DNA from 4 places in the Fretibacterium fastidiosum genome. Region 2 is predicted to be linked to each of the others. Evidence: riboswitches for the same ligand, from Rfam matches in the RefSeq annotation. Region 2 holds a riboswitch; each other region holds the start of a gene.
The links. A riboswitch is a leader RNA that binds a small molecule or an ion and turns the genes downstream of it on or off. The one in region 2 is predicted to bind cobalamin.

Region 1 (5,345 bases), 400 kb from region 2:
GGAGCGGGCCCTTTCCCATCTTCCGCGCGACCTGCACGTACTGCGCGGAGCGGATCTGGAGGATTTCCGCGCGGATGAGGCGCGTCAGGTTCGGCCAGTGCGTGACGGCGACCCCTGTGATGACGCCTGCGGCGCCTCCTCCGGCGGCGATGGAGATGAGGATGAGCAGGATCAGGTGTGGCACGCCCATGCACAGGTCAACGCAGTAGCTGACGGCGGAGTCCGTCCGCCCGCCGAAGATGGCGGACAGGCTCCCCAGGATCAGCGCGATGACCGAGCTGATGACCGCAGCCGTCAGACCGATGCGGATGCTGAGCGACAGGCCCGCAACGACGCGAAAGAACATGTCGCGCCCCAGGCTGTCGGTCCCGAAGGGATGAGCGGCGCAGGGGGCGATGTACCGAGCCGAGTAGTTGGGGCCATAGTCGCCGGGGCCAAGGAGCGATCCCCAGACGAAGATCCCCGCGAGGAGGATAGCCCCCAGCCCAATCGCACAGAGCGTCCTGCGGCGGTGATTCAGCCACGGGCCGCGCGCTGCCTTGACGAGCGCTTCAGCCATGGGCTTTCTCTCCCTCCCGAATGTGCGGGTCGATCAACCCGTAGAGGACGTTCGCGGCCAGGTTCCCCGCGAAGACGAAGAGCACGCTGAAGAGGGCGATGCCCATCAGGAGCGGTGCGTCCGCGTGGAGGCCGGCCTCGACGGCGGTGCTGCCCAGGCCGGGGTAGGAGAACACCTTCTCCGCCAACACGGAGCCGCCGAATATCTCGTTCACCGAGGCGAACTGCAGCGTGATCGCCGGCAGGGCGATGTTGCGCAGGCCATGGCGCCGGATGATCTGCCCCAGCGACTCGCCGCGGGCACGGGCGAAGAGGACGTATTCGCTCTCCAGCACGTCGATCAGCTTCTGTCGGGTGTGCAGCGCGATGTTCGCCACGCCGGTGATGGACAGCGTCAACGCAGGAAGGATGAGGTGGTGCAGCCGCTCGGCCCACGTCGTCTCCGCGGCCACGCGGCCGATGGGGATGGAGAGCCCCAGGGGGAACCACTGTAGCTGTACGGCAAACACGATCAGGAGCAGAAGTCCGAGCCAAAACGTCGGAGTGGAGGCCAGAAGCAGGCTGAAGGTCTTGATCACCCTGTCCGGCCAACCGCCCCGCCAGGCGCCGGCGGCGATTCCTAAAATCAGGCCAAGGACGCCGGACAGCGCCCAGGCCGTGCCCATCAGAAGCAGCGAGGCCTTGAAACGCTCCGCCAGCACTTGCGACACCGGCTTGTGGTGCATGATGGACTGTCCGAGGTCGCCCCGCAGGGCCGCTGCTGCCCACTTGAAGTAGCGTTCCAGGGGCGGCCGGTTCAGGTCCCACTGCTCCTCGATGTGGGCCCGCTGTTCCTCTGAGACGTTGACCTCACCGAGGAAGGCATCAATCGCTTTCAAGGGTGACGCCGTGACCAGAAAAAAGCTGAGCGCGGAACAGGAAACGAGCAGGAGCAGCAACCGCCCGAGAGACCCCGCGACGTACCGTGCGAATCCCTTACTCACTAACCCCTCTCCTTCCCCCGGGGAGCGATCCCCCGCTGTCTCATTCGCTCCAGCTCCACTCGTTCAGGTTCTCCAGCCCCGCTCCGCCCTGGTTTCTGGATTTGACCCTTCCTAGCGGCGGTATCGTCAGTCCGTCGCGGACGAGGTAGTTGTCCTGGGGACAGGCAACGTACAGGAACGGCACGTCTGCGTCCGCCAGCTCTTCAGCCTGCTGCCACAGCCTGTCGCTCTCCTCCTGGCTTGTGGCGCGCAGCGCCCTGTCGATCAGGGCGTCGACCTCCGGGTTGGAGTACGAGGGCGGATTGCCGATCACGCCTTTGTTGATCTGCGAAGAATGGTAAAACAGATAGAAGTCCGAAGGGCTGGGGTAGCCGAACGCCCAGCACGTCGGCGTAGCGCGGGCGTGGCGCGCTTCAACCCAGGGTGCGGATTGAGGGATAATATGGATTCCAAGCGCTTTGGCGCTCTCCGCGACCGCCACGACCACGTTGTAACGAGGCATGTCGTTGCTGCGGCCCTTGATCGTGAACTCCGCCTTCAGGCCGTCCTTCTCCCGGATGCCGTCGCCGTCCGAATCCACCCAGCCGGCGTCCTCGAGGATCTTCTTTGCCTCCTCCAGGCGTCCGTCCTCGAACGTCCGCTTCGAGGCCCAGGGCAGCCAGCCTCCGCCGATGGTGAAGGAGGGCTTCCCCATTCCGCTCAACGCCTGATCGACCAGAAGCTGACGGCTGATGCCGACGTTCAGCGCGCGGCGGATGGCCGGGTCACAGGTCACGTTGTTACCCACCTTCTCATCTCCTGAGGCAACCCCTTCGGGGATGACGGGCAGGTTGATCGCCAGCGAGGTGAAGGTGTCGAGCGTCAGGAGCTTCATGCCCGGCACCTCCTGTTTTGTGGCCGCGAACTCCGCCGGAATGAAGACGAAGTCCAACTGTCCCGACTTCGCTGCAGCGAGCGTGGCGTCGTCGTCGACCTTGAGGATCGTCACCCGTTTGAAGGGGGACTTCCTGCCGTAATAGTGCGGATTGGGCTCCAAAATCATCTGCTGTCCGATCTGGAAGTCCACGATACGCCAGGCGCCTGAGCCCAGCGGCATGTCACCGTAGCCCTCCTTATAAGCGTGCTTCGGAACGATGCCGACGTAACTCAGGAGGTGCGGAAAGAACGACCATGGACGGGAGAGCGTGAACTCCACCGTTCGGTCGTCGAGCGCCCGAACGCTCTCCAACATCGAGAGGTCTGCGACCGATGCGGCGGCCTTCGTGCTCTCAAACGTGAAGACGATGTCCTCCGCTGTCAGGGGGTGGCCGTCGGCGAACTTCGCGTCCTCGCGAATTTCATACGTGTACCTCAGCCCGTCTTCGCTGACCTTCTCATCCGTTGCCAGGTCCTTTTCCAGCAGGTTGTCCTTGCCGGGTTTCAGCAGGTGGCAGTGAAAGATGTCGGGTCCCCAGACACCATACCCGCGGACGGGGTCGATCTTTCCCGCCATGGCGTTATCGCCGCCCGACAGGACGATCTCATCCTTCGCCAGGGCCGTGCCGCAGAGGAGCGCCATCGCGAGGGAAAGCGCCGCAAAAACCGTTTTCTTCATGTTTGCCTCCTAAAATTCCAAAAATAGTGCAAAACTCCTGCGGGCGGCAAGCCCGCACCTTTTGCGCGTCGCAGAGATAAAAACGCGCCGGCCCTCTGCGCTTCTGCAAGCGAGAAGGTCGGCGCGTCCGTTTTCACGCGCCAAGACGTCCGCCCTGGGCAGGGGGCCAACGTCCTCCAGAGAAAATGCGTAAGTCTCCTGACTTGCGATTCAGGGGGAGAGCCCCCAGCGCCCGATGCCTGCCTTCCCACGGCCTGATGCCGCAGTGACTGACGTTCGTCATGGCGTCCCGAAGAGACGCTTCAGCATGGGTTCACGCTTACAGTGCCGGCCGCGCGGGGACTCTCACCCCATTCCATCTACACCGTCCCCACCGTATCGCGCGTCGGACAGGGAGGACGATGACGCATTTCCATATACAAACAGCCTGTTTGTACAAGACGTCATTCTAATGGAACGCCCTCAAAAAAGCAACAAGGCCGCCGATCGTCTGCTGTCGCTCAACGGTCCTGTCACCCCGTTTTGGGGGATGGCGTCTGGCCTGAAGCAGTGGCGGGCGGCGTTGAGGTTCAATTTCCTGCCTTGATGATGGAGCGCTATAATAAAAGCACCTGGTTTTCGCTATAGCACGACAAGCATTTGAGAGGTGTTTGCCATGTTTGATCCATTTCGACTGAAGGATATACTGGTTGAGTACAAACGGAACTTCGTTTCAAAACAGTGGGAAAATGAGAAATACAAATGGGAAGCCGTGAAATGGTTTCAGGATAATTGGGATGTGAACGCAGTTGATTTTCCGGAGATGCTGAGTCGGTCTTTGGACAAAACCCTCAATTTACTGACTTCCGCAAATTACTTCCCGAAGGGCATGATCGTCGATTTCGCCAGGTCCGCTCATGAAGAGGTTCGTTCCATGTTCATTGCTCTGTTCGATGAGAGCAAGGATGTGTTTGAACGGATGGATGCTTTTAGTGCGCACTCGTCCATCCTCTTGAAGGAGTACGGGAGCGAGGACGCACAGCATTATCAGTATGAAAATTCCATCAGCACCTACTTGTGGCTCCGTTATCCGGACAAATACTACATCTACAAGTTCAGTGAAGCAAAAGCAGTTGCCAACGAACTTAACTCGAATTACCGTTTCAAAAAAGGCGCTTATGCCGATAATATCCGAAACTTCCTACGACTTTACGATGAGATCAGCCTGGCTTTAAAAGAAGATACCGAGCTGGTGAACCTCTTCGAATCGCAATTGACCGAGACGTGCTATTCCGATCCTGAGTTGAAAACTCTGACCATTGACGTTGGATTTTACATCAGCAGATATTATTCGCAAAAGGATGCCGCTGCTGCAAAGCCTGTTAAATGGTATGGTTCCGATTATGATTCCGGCCTTACTGTCGATGACTGGAGCAAACTCCTCGAGGACGAAACCGTCTTTACCACCAGTGCACTGGAAATCATGAAGCGCATAAAAGACTACGGCGGCATGGCATCCTGCACACAGCTTGCCATGAAATACGGTGAGACAAAAAATTTCTACAACGCCGGTTCATTCGGACTGGCAAAGCGCATTTGTGAAGCCACCGGCATTTCACCAAACACCAGAGACAATGGCTCCACACGGTGGTGGACGGTTCTTTACGTGGGCCGTAACGCTGATAAAAATGAAGAAGGCAGCTTCGTTTGGAAATTGAGGGATGAGCTTTCTGCGGCACTCGATAAGGCTGATTTGAGCAACGTTAAACTGTATGTTACTGCCGCATCGGGCGAAAAATATCCGGTTACAGTGGTGGCTCCCATTAACGCATACACAAAGAGTGATTTCCTTGATGAAGTTTACATGACGGAAAAACGTTATGAAAACCTTGTATCCGTTCTTCAAAATAAAAAGAATATCATCCTTCAGGGCGCTCCCGGCGTGGGAAAGACCTTTGCTGCCAGACGTCTGGCATGGTCTATGATGGGAGAAGAAGATGATAGCAGGATTGAATTCGTGCAATTTCATCAAAACTATTCCTATGAGGACTTCATGATGGGCTACAAGCCCGTAGAGGACGGTTTTGAGCTCAAGTATGGTATCTTTTATCGCTTTTGTGAGAAGGCCGCGAACCGATTGGATAAAGATTTCTTCTTTATCATTGACGAGATCAATCGTGGCAACATGAGTAAAATTTTCGGAGAGCTGCTTCTGCTCATTGAGAAAGACT
Region 2 (5,345 bases):
TTGGGGCCTACCAGCGCGAGCTTCTCTCCATCTCGCAGCACGAAGAAAACCCCGTTCAGGGCCTCATGCCCATCGGGGTAGGCGTAACGGAGATCCTGCACCTCCATGAGATACCTCTTCCGCACCCCTCCGACCGGGATATCCCTCAGGCCTTCCATAACGCCGTTTGCTGAACTCATCTGTCTAAGACCTCCAGAGCAGAGCACAAGCCAGGATCACCCCGATATTCAACGCGAACGCAAGGCACAGCACAGTATCGATGCCGCGCCAGAGCAGCGGACGGCACTGAGAGAAGCCCGCCATCCCTCCGCGGCATCGGATAGCCCGCATCATCTGCTCCGCCCGGTCGGAGCTGTGCAGCAGCGTCGTCCCCAACACACATGCGAACGTCCGGCACATCGCGAGCCCCCTCAGCTCAGGAGCCCTGAGGTGTACCGCCCGGACCATCGTCTCCACGCGCTCCGCAAGGATGAAAATACAGCGCGCGGAGAGCAGCAGGAGGACCCGGAGTTTCTCGGAGACTCCGAGACAGGTCAGGACGTGATCGACTTTCTCCACTCCAAGCGAGAGGACCATTCGGGTCAGCAGGATCGAGATCAGGTTGAGCTTCAGGAGGATGAGCCCGGAGAGCCTCAGCCCCGCTGTGGAGAAGACGCCCCAGAAGCGGTCGCCGGGATAGGTCAGCGTCAGGAGCAGTGCGATGAAGAGGCCGGCGGCGTTCCAGTGGAACAGCTCCCGGAGCATCATCGCACTGTCGAGGAACAGCAAGGCGATGGGGATCGGGAGACCGCAGAGCAGGGCCGGAAACGACCGAACGGAGGCCAGGATACAGGCCATGGCCAGAGCGCACAGCACGCGCGCGCGTGGATCGAAGACGCTGAGCCGCGTCGGTGCGGCCTCGGACCGAAGGCCGCGCGTCTCAAGCTCCATGCCGGTCCTGCCCTAGTGGTCCACACCCATCAGGAGCTCCGGGGCCGCACGTTTCATGTAGGCCACCATGAAGGCCGTGATCGCCCCCTCAATCAGGGCCAGGGGGATATGGGCGATAAAGACGGTGTCGGCGATGTCGGATAGATTGGCGTCCGTCCCCCTCAGGAAGATCTCCACCCCCACGGCACAGAGGAGCACGGCCAGGGCACCTGCGATGAAGCCCAGTACGGAGGCGATGGGGCCTCTGCTCCTGCAGATCGGGCCCGCGAACAGGAAGTAGGCGGCGAGCGCAGGAACGGCGACATCCACCGTATTCACCCCCAGAACGATGAGGCCGCCGAACTGAAACAGGAGGGCCTGCAGAATCAGGGCGACCATCACGGCGGGAAAGGCCGACCACCCCAAGATCAGCCCCATGGGCGCGATAAGGGAGAGGTGGGTCGAACTGGGGCCGAGCCGCACGTTGATCAGGGAGGCCAGAAAGAACACCGACGAGGAGAACGCGACGCGGACGATCTTATCGGGGTTGAGCTTTTTGAGCCCGACCGCCGTCCCGACGCCCGCGACGGCCCATCCGGCGGCCAAGGCCTGAGTGGAGAGGATTCCCTCGCTGATATGCATGGGACTACACCGCCTTCCTGCACCGCAGCAGCAGGACGAACGCGGCGATGTTGAAGATCAGGCTGACGCCGAGCCCCGCCCTCAGGAGAAGATCCAGTCCCTCAGGGGCGGCCTTCTTCTCCTGAATGTCGATGCCCGAACCGCCTCCTGTGGCCCCGGCCTTCAGGAAGTCCTCCGTCACGTTCACTGTCGCCTCGGCCCTGTGCCCGTCCTCATCGCTGACGATGACCCGCCACGTCCCGGGCTTATTGGGGGTGAAGGCGAAACGCCCCCCCTCGTCGGTCCGTCCTGACTGGTAGGCGATCTTCTCGTCGGCAGGGGAGAAGACCTTGGCCTCAAGGTAGTTCATAAGCTCTCCCGTCGAGTAGAAGAATTCGAGCGATACCGGCTTCAGCGTGGACTCCGAATAGCCCACGCCGTGTGCGTCCGCCTGCTGCGCTAAAAGGCCGCTCAGGCCGGCGATCACCGCCAGCCCGAGCAGCGCCGTCTTTTTGAAAGAGGCGTTCATCTTTGATGGACTTTGCTACTTCACTTCAAAGAGCAGGAAGGTCCTGCGAGCAACGGAGTCGTACTCGCCCTCCTTGCCGGGCAGGTCCGTCTTCATGGCGCGCACACCCCAGAGACCGGGGGCTGTGATCTTGATATGGGCCACGCCCTGGACCGCCTGGGTATAGTAGGCATAGGTGTCCTCGTACTCAGGCGCAAAACCGTCGTAGCTCGCCCACACCGCCCCTGAGTAGGGTTTTCCGTCGACCAGTATCTTCACCTCGAAGAACTCTCCAACCTTGGCGTCCGCAGGGTTGGTCACGGGGATGATCTCAAGGGCCTGCCCCGTCTGAACGGCGAAGTTCTTGTCGTCCCTGGAGGCGTTGACGATAACCTTGACGAACTTGTCGTTCTTGGTCGCCTTCGTGACCTTCAGGCCCTGGGCCTCCAGGTCCTTGCGAAGGCCGGACTTGCCGCCCTCATTCGTGACGCACCAGACACCGCCGTCCTTGTTGGCGAGGATCACCATGGACTGAGAGGCATCCTCGACGGGCAGGGAGAAGTCGATGCACAGGTTTTTCTCGTTCGGCTTCAGCCCGGCCTCCTGGAGCTTGCCGTCCTTGAAGACTCCCGCCTTGATGCGCTCGACGCTCTCCACCTCCTCGGGTACGATGAACTTGTGTCCCGAGTGGATCTCAACCGCCAGAGTCTCGCCCTTCGCCGCGTTCATCTTCTGCGGCTTCATCACCAGCTCGTGCGCAAAGGCCGCCGAGGCGACCCCAAGGAGCAAACCAGCCGCCAACACTACTTTGTTTCCGCGTTTCATGAAAAAATCATCCTCCTCAATACTTACAGAATTACGGCAAAACCCCGTTGCCGGGGTACGTCGTCCAGAGAATAAAACGCTGCAAAAACCCCCGCCTCGCGATGGGCGCGGGCGGGGGCGTCACAGACGACACGCTCCTGCGCCATCGCTCGTGGCAAAACGTCTTGTGTCCGCTTGAACGTCAGGTATTCCGGCTTGGGATCCAAGACATAGTTCGATGGAGCCGCGCCTTCGCGCCCTCCCCGAACCTGGCTTGTCCTCCTCTCACGGCGGCGGGACCGCGCGGGCGTTGCACCCGACTTCCCCCGACGAACAAGAGTTCTGTTTATAATTTATGATAACACTTTTTTTCTAAATTTTGTTATGTTTAATTTATGGAAAATTAACAAGGACGTCCTTGAGGAGTTCACACGGCTGGATGCGGCTGTGGGACAGAGACCCTGCCGTCGGACGCAGCGGGTAACCTGAGAGGGACCGCTTCACGGAGCCCGTGGTGCGGGGCAATGATCTTCAAGGACCTCGTAAGGCCTTGGTTGCAGAGGCCAGGGGCGCGCTAAGTCCGTTTCACGTCTTTTCTCACCTGTGGTGATAGGGTTCTTTTGTGAAGTGATATAATAGGAGAGCACTTTTTGAAAACTTCAGTATTCCTTGCAAGGTGAGGCTGATAGCTGATGCTGCGCTATATCCTACGTAGGCTCCTGATGATGATCCCCGTGCTGATTGGCGTCACGTTCATCGTCTTTTTCATCCTGGCCCTGACGCCTGGGGACCCGGCCGCCATCATCCTGGGCGACGGCGCGACGCCGGAGCTCCTGCAGCGGACGCGGGAGGAGCTCGGCCTCAATCGGCCCATCGTCGTGCGCTACCTGATCTACATGAAGGACGCCCTGCACGGGGACCTGGGAGTTTCCTACCGCAACAAGATCGACGTCATGGACATGGTGCTGGAGCGCTTCCCCGCGACCTGCGTCCTGGCCCTGGCCGGAATTTTTGTGGCGCTCCTCATCGGGCTCCCCACCGGCATCATCTCGGCGAAGCACCAGTACACCCTGCTCGACTACACGACGACCGTCCTGTCGCTCATCGGGGTCGCCATGCCCAACTTCTGGTTCGGGCTCCTGGTGGTCCTCGTCTTCTCGCTGGGGCTCGGATGGCTGCCGTCGCAGGGGATGGGCGAGGGGTTCGTTCCCCTCGTGAAGAGCCTCGTCCTCCCCGCCCTGACGCTGGGCACGGGCTGTGCGGCGACGATCGTCAGGATGACGCGCTCCAGTATGCTCGAGGTGATCCGGCAGGACTACATCAGTACCGCGCGCTCCAAGGGCATTTCGGAGGGCGCCGTCACCATGCGGCACATGATGCGCAACGCGCTCATCCCCATCGTCACGGCGGTGGGGCTTCAATTTGGGCACCTTTTGGGCGGCGCCATGCTGACGGAGACCATCTTCTCGTGGCCGGGGCTGGGGAGGCTCATGGTGGACTCCATCAAGTCCAAGGACATGCCGCTGGTGCTGGGTTCCGTCATCTTCCTGGCCGTCATGTTCTCCGTCGTCAACCTGGTGGTCGACATCATCTACGCCTTCGTGGACCCCCGGATCAAATCTCAGTACCAGAAGGCGTGAGGTGCCGCCATGAACGATCGGATTTCGCAGGACAACGAGCAGCGAGAGCAGAGGTCCCTCTGGGAGGAGGCGTGGCGCCGGTTCCGCAAGAACCGGCTGGCCATCCTTTCTTTGGTCTTCCTGCTCCTGCTGGCCGCCGTCGCGGCGGCGACCATACTCTGGGATTTTGCCGACGGCCGGGCGTTCTACAACGCGCACGTCATCAAGCAGAACCTTCGCCTGAGGCTGAAGGGCCCCAGCGCGGAGCACATCTTCGGCCTGGACGAGTTCGGGCGCGACATGTTCCTCAGGATGCTCTGGGGAATACGCTACTCCCTCTTCATGGGGATGGCGGGCATCGCCTTTTCGACGCTCCTGGGAGGGCTCATCGGGGCCGTAGCAGGGTACTACAAGAGGCTGGACAACGTCCTGATGCGCGCCATGGACGTCCTGCTGGCGATCCCTTCCATGCTCCTGGCGACGGCCATCGTGGCGGCTCTGGGTCCGGGGCTGGTCAACGTCCTGATCGCCATCAGCATCGCCTACGTCCCGACGTTCGCCCGCACGCTCCGCGCCTCCGTGCTGACGGTCAAGGAGCAGGAGTTCATCGAGGCGGCGCGATCCGTCGGCGCGGACAACGGGCGCATCATCATGCGCTACATCGTCCCCAACTCGCTTGCCCCGCTGATCGTGCAGTCCACCCTGGGGGTCGCGGGCGCCATCCTCTCCATCGCGGGGCTGAGCTTCCTTGGGCTGGGCATCCAGCCACCGACCCCGGAGTGGGGCTCCATGCTCTCCAACGCCCGAACGTACATCCGCGATGCGTGGCACATCACCATGATCCCCGGCGCGGGGATCATGCTCACCATCCTGGCGCTCAACCT
Region 3 (5,345 bases), 850 kb from region 2:
CCAGGGAGCCCTCCTCCTACCGGGATCGCGACCACGGCTATGGCGACCGGGACCGCAGCTACGGCGATCGGGATCGGGGAGGCTTCGGGGACCGCCGCGGCCCCGGCAGGGACCGCGACCGCGGGAGCTTCAGCGACCGCAGGAGGGACGACCGGCCCCGGAGAAGGGACTACTAAGCCCTCATGGCCGAAGTTCAGGTCCGGATCCAACGCTTTGGGCGGGCGAGGGAGTTCCCTCTGCCCGCCTACGCCACCGAGGCGTCGGCGGGGCTGGACCTGCGCGCCTCCGAGCCCTGCGTGATCGCGCCGGGCGCCCGCGCCCTCGTGCCGACGGGCATTCGGCTGGCCATCCCCTGCGGGTACGAGGCCCAGATTCGCCCCAGAAGCGGCCTGGCCCTGAAGCACGGGGTCGCGCTGCCCAACAGTCCGGGGACGATCGACGCGGACTACCGCGGCGAGGTGAAGGTGATCCTCATCAACCTGGGGGACGAGCCCTTCGTCGTCGAGTCGGGGGACCGCATCGCCCAGATGGTCTTCGCGCCCGTGACCCGCGTGGCCTGGTGCGAGGTGGAAACGCTGGACGCCACGGAGCGGGGCGAGGGGGGCTTCGGCAGTACGGGACGGTAGGTGCCCGCGGCGTGCAAGGCCTCTCCTATCCCTGACGCTCCTGCGCGCTTTCTAATGACGAGCCAATGAGCCCCGGGCCCTCCATCGCAGGAGGGGCCGGGGCTTTCGCGTTCCAGCGGGGGCGGGGCGCCGACCCAGCGCGGAGGTCGGCTCACGCCCTCTTCTGCCGTCTCACGCCTTCACGACCAGCGCGTCCGCGGCGACGGCGCCCTTTCCCTCCTCCAGCACGAAGACGGGGTTGATGTCCAGCTCCAGAAGGTCCGTCTCGATCGCGGCAAGGCGTGAAACCCGGCTGACGATGCCGGCCAGGGCGCGGATGTCCCGCGGTTTGCTGCCCCGGGTCCCGGACAGGAACGAGTACCCCTTGAGCTGGCGGATCATGTTCAGCGCCTCCTCCTCGTCCACGGGGCCGTGCCGAAGCGACACGTCGCCCAGGACCTCGACGTAGATGCCGCCCAGACCGACGGCGATCATCGGCCCGAACACCGGGTCCCGCTTCACCCCGACGATGCACTCGAACCCGCCGCGCACCATCTCGGAGACCAGAAAACCCTGAACGGCGCCGTCCCCCACGTAGTCGGCCAGGTGCTTGCGCACCGTCTTCAGCGCTCCCCGAAGCTCCTCGAAGGAGCGCACGTCCAGCGCCACGATCCCAGCCTCCGTCTTGTGCAGCACGGAGGCGGCCATCCCCTTGAGCGCCACGGGGAACCCCAGTTCCTCGGCCGCGTCGCACGCTTCCTCCAGGTTCAGGCAGAGGCGCTCGCGCGTCACGGGGATGTCGTAGCGGGAGAGGAAGACCTTGGCGTCGTACTCCGTCATGGCGTCCTTCCACTGCGGCAGGATCGGCGCATTCCCGCCGACCTCAGGGGCTGCGGGCGGCTTGAACGCCCCCCATCGGTTCAACTCCCTGAGGGCCCGCGCGCATTGGCGGAAGCTCTGGAAGATCGGGATGCCGGCCGTCTTCAGCCGTTCGATGAAGCTTCCGCCGTGCTGGTGGTCGATCATCCACACGGCGGCCTGAGGCTTGGGGCTCTTGGCGTAGCTCTCGATCATGGTGTCCGTCATGACGTCGCCGGCGTGTCCTACGATCATGGAGAGGGAGGTGACGATCGAGTCCAGCTCCGGGTCCTCCTGCACCGCGTCGAAGACGCTGCGGAAGTTCTCCGGCTGTTCCGATATCTGCACCGTCATGTCCACGGGGTTGCGGGACGCCCCGAAGGGCGGTATGGCCGCCTCGATGCGGGACCGGGTGTCGTGCGAGAAGACGGGGACGGAAAGGCCCACGTCGTTCAGGCAGTCGGCCATGACGATGCCCGCTCCGCCGGAGGTGGTCAGGATCGCCGAACGCCCGCCGCTCATGCGCTTTTCCGCGCCCAGCACCTGACCGATCCCGATGATGTCGTCGATGTCCTCCATCGGGATGACGCCGTACTGCGAGAAGACGGCCGACCAGACGCGATCGTCCCCGGTCAGGGCTGCCGTGTGGCTCTTGGCCGCCTCACGGGCCGAGGGCGAACGTCCGGCCTTCAACACGGCGACGGCGATGTCGCGCTCCCGCGCTTTGCGGACCAGCCGGAGGAACCCTGCGCCGTCCTCGAGGCCCTCCAGATAGAGCATCAGGAGGCGGACTTCGGGGTCATCGAGCACGTAGTCCGCGCACTCCACCGCGTCGAGGTCCGATTGGTTGCCGGTGGTGGCCACGTAGCGAAACCGCACCCCGTGCTCCAACCCCACCCCGAAGGAGGAGAACCCGAACGCCCCGCTCTGCGACACGAGCGCCACGTGCCCCGGCAGAGGCCGCGGCACCTCGTAAAGGGCCCCTGAGAAGGTCAGGGGGATCCCCTCGGCGAAGTTCGCCAGCCCCTGACAGTTCGGCCCCAGGACCCGGATGCCTCCGTCGCGGGCGATGGCGGACACCTCCTCCTGAAGCGCGCGGTCGCCCGTCTCGGAGAACCCGGACGAGTAGATCAGGGCGAAGGGGATTTTTTTGTCCGCACAGGCGCGCAGGGCGTCGGGGATCAGCTTTGCCTTGATGCTGAGGATGGCGAGGTCGATGGGCCCCTCGACCTCCGTGACGTTCCGGTGTACGGGGAGCCCCGATATGACGTCGGCCTTGGGGTTGATGGGATAGATGGCTCCGCCGTAGCCGAAGGACTGGAGGTAGCGGAGCGTCCGGCCCGTCAGGCGCTCCAGGCTCGACGAGGCTCCGACGATGGCGATGCTTTCCGGGGCGAAGAGCTTCCTCAGGGGGTGGGACAACAGGGCTTTGTTCGCTTCTTGCATGTGTAGGGTTCCTCCCGTTCGATGACGTCGGCCCCAGAGGGCCGCAAAGGGCCGCCCTCTGGCGAGGACGGCCCTGCATGACGGAGGAAGTGGCCTTTGGACGGCGTTCGCCGCCGGTGCGGGACGCCAAAGGCCATGCTTTTTCCGCATACCGGCCCGAATCCGCGCGGGGGGGCGTGCGCTCCCTGCGAAAGGCCGGTCTCCTGGCTCGCTCTCCTTACTCCGACCCCCTTCCCAGGATGAAAAACGTCCCAGTGGGCATGGTCGGCATTGCCGAGCTTACAGTGGCGGGTCCGCGCCGGTCTCTCACCGGACTTCCCGAACGCCTTTCGAGGTTCAATTTGTCTCTCCCCATAACTATACGGCAAAACACGAGATTGTCAAACGAGGCGTCCGAAATCTGAGAGGACGTGAAGCCCTCCCCTATAAGGAGAGGCAAAGACCCCCGGTTTTTCAGGCCCCCCTGAAAGGGGGGCTGGCGAGCCCCACAGGGGCGAGACTGACGGCCCGTGAGCGGTAGCGAACGGCAGCCGGAAGGCTCCCCGAAGGGGGGTGTAGGAGCAGCGAGTGTTTTTCATAAGACGCGCCTGTCTGACATTCCCCGCCAACGCCTCCACAAGGCAATCCATTGCCTTGCTTCGGCACAGCCGACCGACCGGCCGCCGCAATCCTCCCGAAAGATCGGCTTGCGTGAGGCCGGTCGTCTGGCCGACCCCTCCGGTTCGCTAACGCGAACCACCTCCCCTTTCAGGGGAGGCGAAAGCGCTCCCTCCGGCGAAAGTACCACTTACAGCGGATGGCCCCTGACGCGGGACCATCCGCTCTCTTTATTGTGCGCCTGCCGGGTGTTTCCCTGTTTTGATCGGTTTTGAGCGAGGGGCTTGTTTGCTATAATGAGGCCAGGAGCCGAAGGGATGGGGGAGGGATGCGGATTGTTGGTCAACACGCCCTACGACGACGTGTGATTGTTCGGGTCTCATTATTCCTGACTGACGGCCTGTGAGCGGTAGCGAACGGCAGCGAACGGCAGCCGGAAGGCTCCCCGAAGTGGGGAACTGACGGTCGGTGAAGAAACTCGCTGAAGGAGGGGGATGCGGGTGCCGGAGCGTGACATGACCGAGAAGCACCTGGAGGGATACAACGACGTCTTTGCGGACGTGGTGAACGTGTTGCTTTTCGATGGAAAGAGGCGGGTGAAGCCGGAGGACCTGAAGGACACGCGGGCCCGCACGTTCTACAAGACGGACGGGAAGCTCCATGAGCAGGAGCGGGACGTCTCCAAGCTGTGGGTCTCCGAGGGGGCCGTGATCTCCCTGATCGGGTTCGAGAACCAGACCGAGGCGGACTGGGACATGGCGCTTCGGGTGCTGGGGTACGAGGGGGCGGACTACCGGGGTCAGCTGTCCGCGGGTCAGGGACTGTACCCGGTGGTGACGCTGGTCCTCTACTTTGGTGATTCGCCCTGGACGGCGCCGCGGACGCTGTTCGAGAGGGTTTCGGTGGCTGAGGGGTTGAAGCCGTTTGTGAACGACTACCGGGTCAACGTCTTTGAGATTCCGCGTCTGACGGCGGAGCAGGTGGGGCAGTTCAAGAGCGACTTCAGGATCGTTGCGGACTACTTTGTACAGATGGGTCGGGACGAGGACTACGTGCCCCCGCGTCAGACGATCGAGCACGTGGATGCGGTGTTGAAGCTCATGTCTGCGCTGACGCGGGACCATCGGTTTGAGGAGACGCAGAGCGAGTTCAGGAAGGGGGAGGCGGTCACGATGTTGAGCGTTTTGGACAAGGTTGAGGCCAGAGGTATTCAGTTGGGCGAGGCCAGAGGCGAGGCCAGAGGTATCGCCACCACGGCGCGGCGGATGCTGGTGCGGGGCGTTTCGCCCGAACAGATTGCCGACTTCACCGGTCTGTCTCCTGACGAGGTCGAGGCGCTGAGGGTCGGGACCGGAAACTGAACGTACCACTTCAAAAACAACCCCACCGCCTCACTCCGTTCGGCATATCCCCTTACAGGGGAGGCAAAGAACGCAGCGGGCAAATTGTATAATATAGTCAGGCAGTGAGAGGACGTTTAGCGAGGAGGCGGGGACATGGAGGACGCAGAGCGGGAGCGCGACGGTGGGCTGATCGGTCCGGCGTCGGGGCCCGTGACGGAAGGGCAAATCGAGGCGGACCTGGAGCGGGGAAAAATCTATCGCCTCAACGACCGTTTCTTCAAATTTTTGTTGGGCCGCGAGGACCGCAAGCCCCTGTTTTTGGACCTCGTGAACGCCCTTGTGTTTCCCGACGGAAGCGCGGGCTTCACCGGTTTGGAGTACGCGAACCGCGAGCTCTCCGCCGTGCGCGTCGAGGGTAAGGACTGCTACCTGGACATCGTGGCCAACATGGCGGACGGGACGCAGGTGGAGGTCGAGGTGCAGGTGAGGAACTGGA
Region 4 (5,345 bases), 590 kb from region 2:
TGAATGCCCTCCGTCCTGCCAAGACGTATGCCCCTGGCCTCCACCTTATCCAAAACGCTCAGCATGGTAACGCTCTCCCCCTCCCTGAATTGATTCTGCGCATCCTCAAATCGATGGTCCCGCGTCAGTGCAGACAACAGCTTCAGCACTCCGTCCACGTGCTCGACAACCCGACGGGAAGGAACGTAATCCCGCTTCCTCCTCATCTGCACAAAGTAGTCCGCCACTATCCTGAAGTCGCTCGTGAAACGCTCCACCTGCTCGTCCGTCAGAAAGGATATCTCGAAGAGATTCACCCTGTGATCACTCACAAACGGCTTCATTTCATCGGGAACCCGGACCCTCTCATAGAGCGACCGAGGCCCCGTCCAGGGCTCTTCGCCAAAGTAAAGGACCAACGTCACCACGGGGTAGAGGCCGCCTTTTTCAGACAGCTGGTTGCGGTAATCCGCCCCCTCGTATCCCAGCACCCGAAGCGGCATGTCCCTGTCGATCCGGGTTTGATTCTCAAAGCCGATCAGCGAGATGACGATCCCTTCCGGAGCCCACAGCTTGGAGACGTCCCGTTCCTGCTCGCGGAGTTTGCCGTCCGCCTTGTACTGGGTGCGCGCCTGCGTATCACGCAGGTCGTCGGGGAGAATCCGCCTCTCTCCGTTGAAGAGCAGCACGTTCACGATGTCCGCAAAAACGTCATTGTAGGACTCAAGGTGCCGTTCCGTGATGTCCTTCTCAGGCATCCCCCGACCTCCTGTCGCCTATGTTGTCTTCATTATAGCAAAGTCGGGCCGTCAGCCCAAAACGCAGCGCCGGAGGCGGTGCTGCGGCATCGTTCGCCTGCACCGGCCCTCCAGGTCCAGTGCAAGCGAGCCGCCCTTCTTGCCCTCGCCAGGTTTCTTGCCGTCATCAGGCTTCTTTCCGTAAAAGGACGTGGCCTTCCCGGTGTTGGACCTGGACACCAAACCATACTGTTTGATGGTGCCCGTGACATTCCATACCGTACAGAACCACCAGAACCACGAATCCGGTTTCACAGCCACGTCGTTCGAGACCCGGACGTTCACCAGACGATCGTTCCCCGATGGCGTCATCTCCGTCGGTGTCAACGTCAATAACGGGTGCGCTTGAAAAAATCAGCCCATTCAAGGCCAAATCGACGATCATCCCCACGCGGCCTGAGGCTTGAATCCCAGCGCTGGCCCTCTGAGGGTCAAGCGGTCCCCGCCCCAATCGTCAACCACGCAGAACCGCGGCGCGACACAATATTTACCCCCGCATCAACATCAACGGTCACCAAAGCACCCTCGATAAACGCCTTGTCGCCGACCGATGGCGGACCATCTTAAGGAAGCCAGTTGTCAGGGGTACTCCACTTTGTGTCGCCTCCAACGCCCTTCCACGTATCAATCTTCGCCAACGCGGTCCCGGCAAGGCTCAGAGCGAAGGCCGCCGCCAGCGCCGCCACGCCTGCGACATTGGCCCTGCGCGCGCCTTTCATTTTTCCTCCCCTCGTGCTAAGATGACGGCACAGGTCAAGGCCGTGCGGCAGCGCGCAAGCGCTCCAAGAGGGAAGGGGGTGCAAGTCCCCCGCAGCTTCCACTACTGTAAGCGACGACGAGAGGACATCAGGCCACTGTCCCGGCAGGACGCCGGAGCGGGAAGGCGTCCTCGAGGAGGAATCGCAAGCCAGGAGACCTGCCCACGCGCCGCAGCAAGAACTCCCGGGACAGGGGAGCGGCGGCTTTTTTCCAGGATCTTTGCGTTCGCGCGCCGAGGGACCCCGTCCGTGGAGGGCGGGGCCTTTTTGTTGTGCGCTTCGCGCTTATTTTTTAAGAAGGGGGGTGACGGTGGAGGGAGGGACCGCGGCGTCTGCGTTTTTCCGTTTGCGTTTATGATCAGCGAATCGAGGAGGAAGTCTTGATGAGAAACAGGTTCTTTGCTTTTGTGCTCTGCGCGGCGGCCGCGCTCCTGCTGGCCCTGTCCCCGGCGGAGGCCGCGCGGACGGCATACCCCGTCACGATCGACAACGGGGACCGGCAGGTGACGTTCGAGAAGGCGCCGGAGCGGGTCGTGACCAACGGCGACGGCAACATCATCGAGCTGATGTTCGCCCTCGACCTGGACGACAGGCTCGCCGGCTACGCGGGCTTCCCGGAGTACGGCGGCCAGGTCGCGCCGGACCACCGGGAGAGGCTCAAGAAGATCCCCGTCGCCGCACCGGGCTACATCACGCTCGAGGTGCTGCTGGGGCAGAAGCCGGACCTCTTCCTGTCCGGCTACCAGTACGGGACGAGCGTTCCGGGCGACACGTCGGCCGGAGCCATCACGCCGGACGAGCTGGAGAAGCACGGCGTCAAGTGCTACAACATCACGGAGTCCCTGATCCGCGTCATGAAGAAGCCGCCGGTGAGCCTCGAGGACACCTACACGGACCTGAGGAACCTGGGCATCATCTTCGACGTGCAGGACCGCGCGGAGCAGTGCATCGCTTCCATGAAGGAGCGCGCCGCAGCCGTGGAGGCGAAGCTGGCAGACGTGGACGCGGCGAAGCCGATCGGCGTCTTCATCTATCAGACGTGGAACGCGCCGGACCAGCCCCCGCGCACGGTGGGCGCCCAGGCCATGCCGAGCGCCCTGATGAAGATGGCGAAGGCCCGCAACGTCTTTGACGACATCGACGACAGCTACGTCAAGGCCACCTGGGAGGACGTCGTGGGGCGCAACCCGGACGTCATCCTGATCCTGGAGTGCGGAAACGCCAACGGCGCGGAGCGAAAGAAGCTCCTGATGGAGGACCCCGTCCTTCAGGGCGTGAAGGCGATCCAGGACGACCGCGTCATCGTCATCAGGGTTGAGGAGACGTATCCGGGCCCGCGGGCCGTCATCGGCCTCGAGGCCATCGCCCGGGCGCTCTACCCCGACCGGTTCTAGCCGCGCCACCCTGCTGGCGGACCTCTCATGAGTCCTCTCTCCCCCTTCAGGAGGACGGGCGTTCCCGCGCTCGTCCTCCTCGCCCTCCTGCTCCTGACGATGACCTTCGGCGTCTCCACCGGTCCGGTGCCCATCCCCTTCGGAAGGGTCTGGGGCATCGTCCTGCATCAGGTCTTCCCCGACTGGCAGGCCATGGCTCAGGACTGGCCGCAGAACGAGGTCAGCATCGTCTGGCAGCTCCGGCTTCCCCGCGTGCTCCTGGGGGCCATCGTCGGGGCCGGGCTGATGATGGCCGGCGCGGCCATCCAGTCGCTGGTGCGCAACTCCCTGGCGGACCCCTACCTGCTCGGCATCTCCTCCGGCGGCTGTGCGGGCGCAGTGGCGGCCCTCCTGCTCCTGGGAAAGGTCCTGGGCAGCAGCTACACCGGCCTGTCCACCGTCTTCCTCATGGCCTTCCTCGGCTCCCTCCTGGCCTTCGGCCTCGTCCTCCTCATCGCCGCGCAGGGGGAAGGGCTCACGCCCATGCGCATGATCCTGTCGGGGCTGGCCGTCAGCTACATGTTCACGGCCCTCACGAACTTCATGGTCTACCTCAACCAGCGGAGCGGGGCCGAGAGCGCGATGTTCTGGATGCTGGGCGGTCTGGGCGGCGCGCGTTGGGACCGGCTTCCGATCCCCCTCGCGGTCACCGCGGCCTGCCTCGTCCTCCTCGTCCTTCAGGGGCGGTCCCTCAACGCGCTGATGCTGGGGGACGAAAGCGCGGCGGCTCTGGGCGTGGACGTCCGGCGCTTCAGACGCTTCCTGTTCGCGCTCACGTCGCTCCTGACGGGAACGCTGGTGGCCGTCAGCGGCTCCATCGGCTTCGTTGGGCTCGTGGTGCCGCACGTCATGCGCATGACCGTCGGCGCGGACCATCGGCGCATCCTGCCCCTGGGCGCGCTGGTCGGCGCCATCTTCCTCATTCTCGCGGACGCCTTCTCCCGCGCGGTTCTGGCGCCCCGTGAGCTCCCCCTCGGCGTCGTGACGGGCTTCGTCGGCGCGCCGTTCTTCATCTGGCTCCTCAGGCGGAGCGGGAGGCAGGGGCGGTCATGAGCGCAACGCTGAAGGTCGAGGCCCTCCGATGGGGCGCGGAGGGCCGCCCCATCGTCCAGGGCGTCTCACTCACGGTGGAGGAGGGCGAGTTCGTGGGCGTCATCGGCCCGAACGGCAGCGGGAAGTCCAGCCTGCTGCGCTGCATCTACCGCGCCAGCCGGCCCCAGGGCGGCACCGTCCTCCTGGACGGCCGCGACCTGTGGCGGATGCCGGTGAAGGAGGCCGCGCGGCACGCTGCCGCCGTGCCGCAGGAGATGCCGACGCAGTTCGAGTTCACCGTCCGCGAGATCGTGGCCATGGGGCGCTATCCCCACAAGGGGCCCTTCAGCGGCGTGGACGCGCGGGACGAGGCGCTCGTCGATCGGGCGCTCGAGTACGTCGGGATGACCCCCTGCGCCGAACGGACGTTTGCATCGCTGTCGGGCGGTGAGAAGCAGCGCGCGCTCATCGCGCGGGCCATCGCCCAGGACGCCGGCCTTCTGCTCCTGGACGAGCCGACGAATCACCTGGACGTCTACTATCAGTTGGAGATCCTGGACCTGATCCGCAGCGCCGGCGTCAGTTGCCTCGTCGTGATGCACGACCTGAACCTGGCCGCGCAGCACTGCGACCGCCTGTACGTCATGCACGACGGGCGCGTCGTCGCCGGCGGAAGGCCGCGGGACGTCCTGACCCCGGAGCTGATCCGCCGCGTGTACCGCGTGGAGGCAGAGGTCACGACCGCGCCGGGCGGCGCGCCCCACGTGCTGTTCCTCCGCGCCCTCAAGCCGCAGAGGACGGCAGAGCTCAAACCAAACCGCGCTTAAAAGCGTGGCTCGCCTTCCAAAAAGGGGAGGTGGCCTAAAGGGTCGGAAGATGCGTTTCGCCTCCCTGCAAGGGGAGGCAATCCACATTAGACGCGATTTGGTATCCGATGTCCTTCCTTCGGTAAATCGGTCAGGCTATCCAGAAAGAGACCCCATAGAGGAGCACCGTCAGGACAGGGAGCCTCAGTTCCGAACGACAAAAACCCTTTTTTTATCAAAAAACAACAAAAATATTTTTATTATTTTGTGGTTTTATCTGATGACATTATGCCTTTTCGGGGCATAGAATGGCATTAAGTTGCACAGTTCTACGTTTTATTTCCTTCGCGGTCGCCCGAAACTCGAGGGAGTGAGCCGAAGTGGTTCGTCTCCCTTCCGGTGGCCTTCTTGTCCGCCTGTATTCGTGCGCTTTTGATCCGTTTATGACTTATGGTTTCGTTCTGACGCCATGGTGTACTCGAAGCGGATCCATCTCGCAGGATAAAGTCGATAGCTGAAATTTTTATCCGTTTTCGGGAA

Region 1: it holds a riboswitch for cobalamin, as region 2 does, so the genes downstream of both, ACK28C_RS04835 (ABC transporter substrate-binding protein) here and ACK28C_RS03180 (DUF4198 domain-containing protein) in region 2, are expected to answer to the same signal.
Region 3: it holds a riboswitch for cobalamin, as region 2 does, so the genes downstream of both, ACK28C_RS12060 (acetate--CoA ligase family protein) here and ACK28C_RS03180 (DUF4198 domain-containing protein) in region 2, are expected to answer to the same signal.
Region 4: it holds a riboswitch for cobalamin, as region 2 does, so the genes downstream of both, ACK28C_RS05510 (ABC transporter substrate-binding protein) here and ACK28C_RS03180 (DUF4198 domain-containing protein) in region 2, are expected to answer to the same signal.

The regions. Positions count from the first base shown of each region.
Region 1 is NZ_OZ209244.1:1,094,259-1,099,603, forward strand. Features, by position in the region: gene ACK28C_RS04825 (ABC transporter permease) at 1-559, opposite strand, end outside; gene ACK28C_RS04830 (ABC transporter permease) at 552-1,541, opposite strand; gene ACK28C_RS04835 (ABC transporter substrate-binding protein) at 1,582-3,135, opposite strand; cobalamin riboswitch at 3,306-3,554, opposite strand; gene ACK28C_RS04840 (AAA family ATPase) at 3,791-5,345, shown strand, end outside.
Region 2 is NZ_OZ209244.1:693,481-698,825, reverse strand. Features, by position in the region: gene ACK28C_RS03200 (energy-coupling factor ABC transporter ATP-binding protein) at 1-179, opposite strand, end outside; gene ACK28C_RS03195 (energy-coupling factor transporter transmembrane component T family protein) at 184-930, opposite strand; gene cbiM (cobalt transporter CbiM) at 943-1,551, opposite strand; gene ACK28C_RS03185 (hypothetical protein) at 1,556-2,059, opposite strand; gene ACK28C_RS03180 (DUF4198 domain-containing protein) at 2,075-2,863, opposite strand; cobalamin riboswitch at 3,026-3,223, opposite strand; gene ACK28C_RS03175 (ABC transporter permease) at 3,535-4,482, shown strand; gene ACK28C_RS03170 (ABC transporter permease) at 4,492-5,345, shown strand, end outside.
Region 3 is NZ_OZ209244.1:2,694,651-2,699,995, reverse strand. Features, by position in the region: gene ACK28C_RS12070 (polyribonucleotide nucleotidyltransferase) at 1-176, shown strand, start outside; gene dut (dUTP diphosphatase) at 183-626, shown strand; gene ACK28C_RS12060 (acetate--CoA ligase family protein) at 798-2,909, opposite strand; cobalamin riboswitch at 3,085-3,254, opposite strand; gene ACK28C_RS12055 (Rpn family recombination-promoting nuclease/putative transposase) at 4,007-4,867, shown strand; gene ACK28C_RS12050 (Rpn family recombination-promoting nuclease/putative transposase) at 5,003-5,345, shown strand, end outside.
Region 4 is NZ_OZ209244.1:1,287,252-1,292,596, reverse strand. Features, by position in the region: gene ACK28C_RS05520 (Rpn family recombination-promoting nuclease/putative transposase) at 1-737, opposite strand, end outside; gene ACK28C_RS05515 (hypothetical protein) at 789-1,109, opposite strand; cobalamin riboswitch at 1,542-1,697, shown strand; gene ACK28C_RS05510 (ABC transporter substrate-binding protein) at 1,918-2,928, shown strand; gene ACK28C_RS05505 (iron ABC transporter permease) at 2,956-4,020, shown strand; gene ACK28C_RS05500 (ABC transporter ATP-binding protein) at 4,017-4,826, shown strand.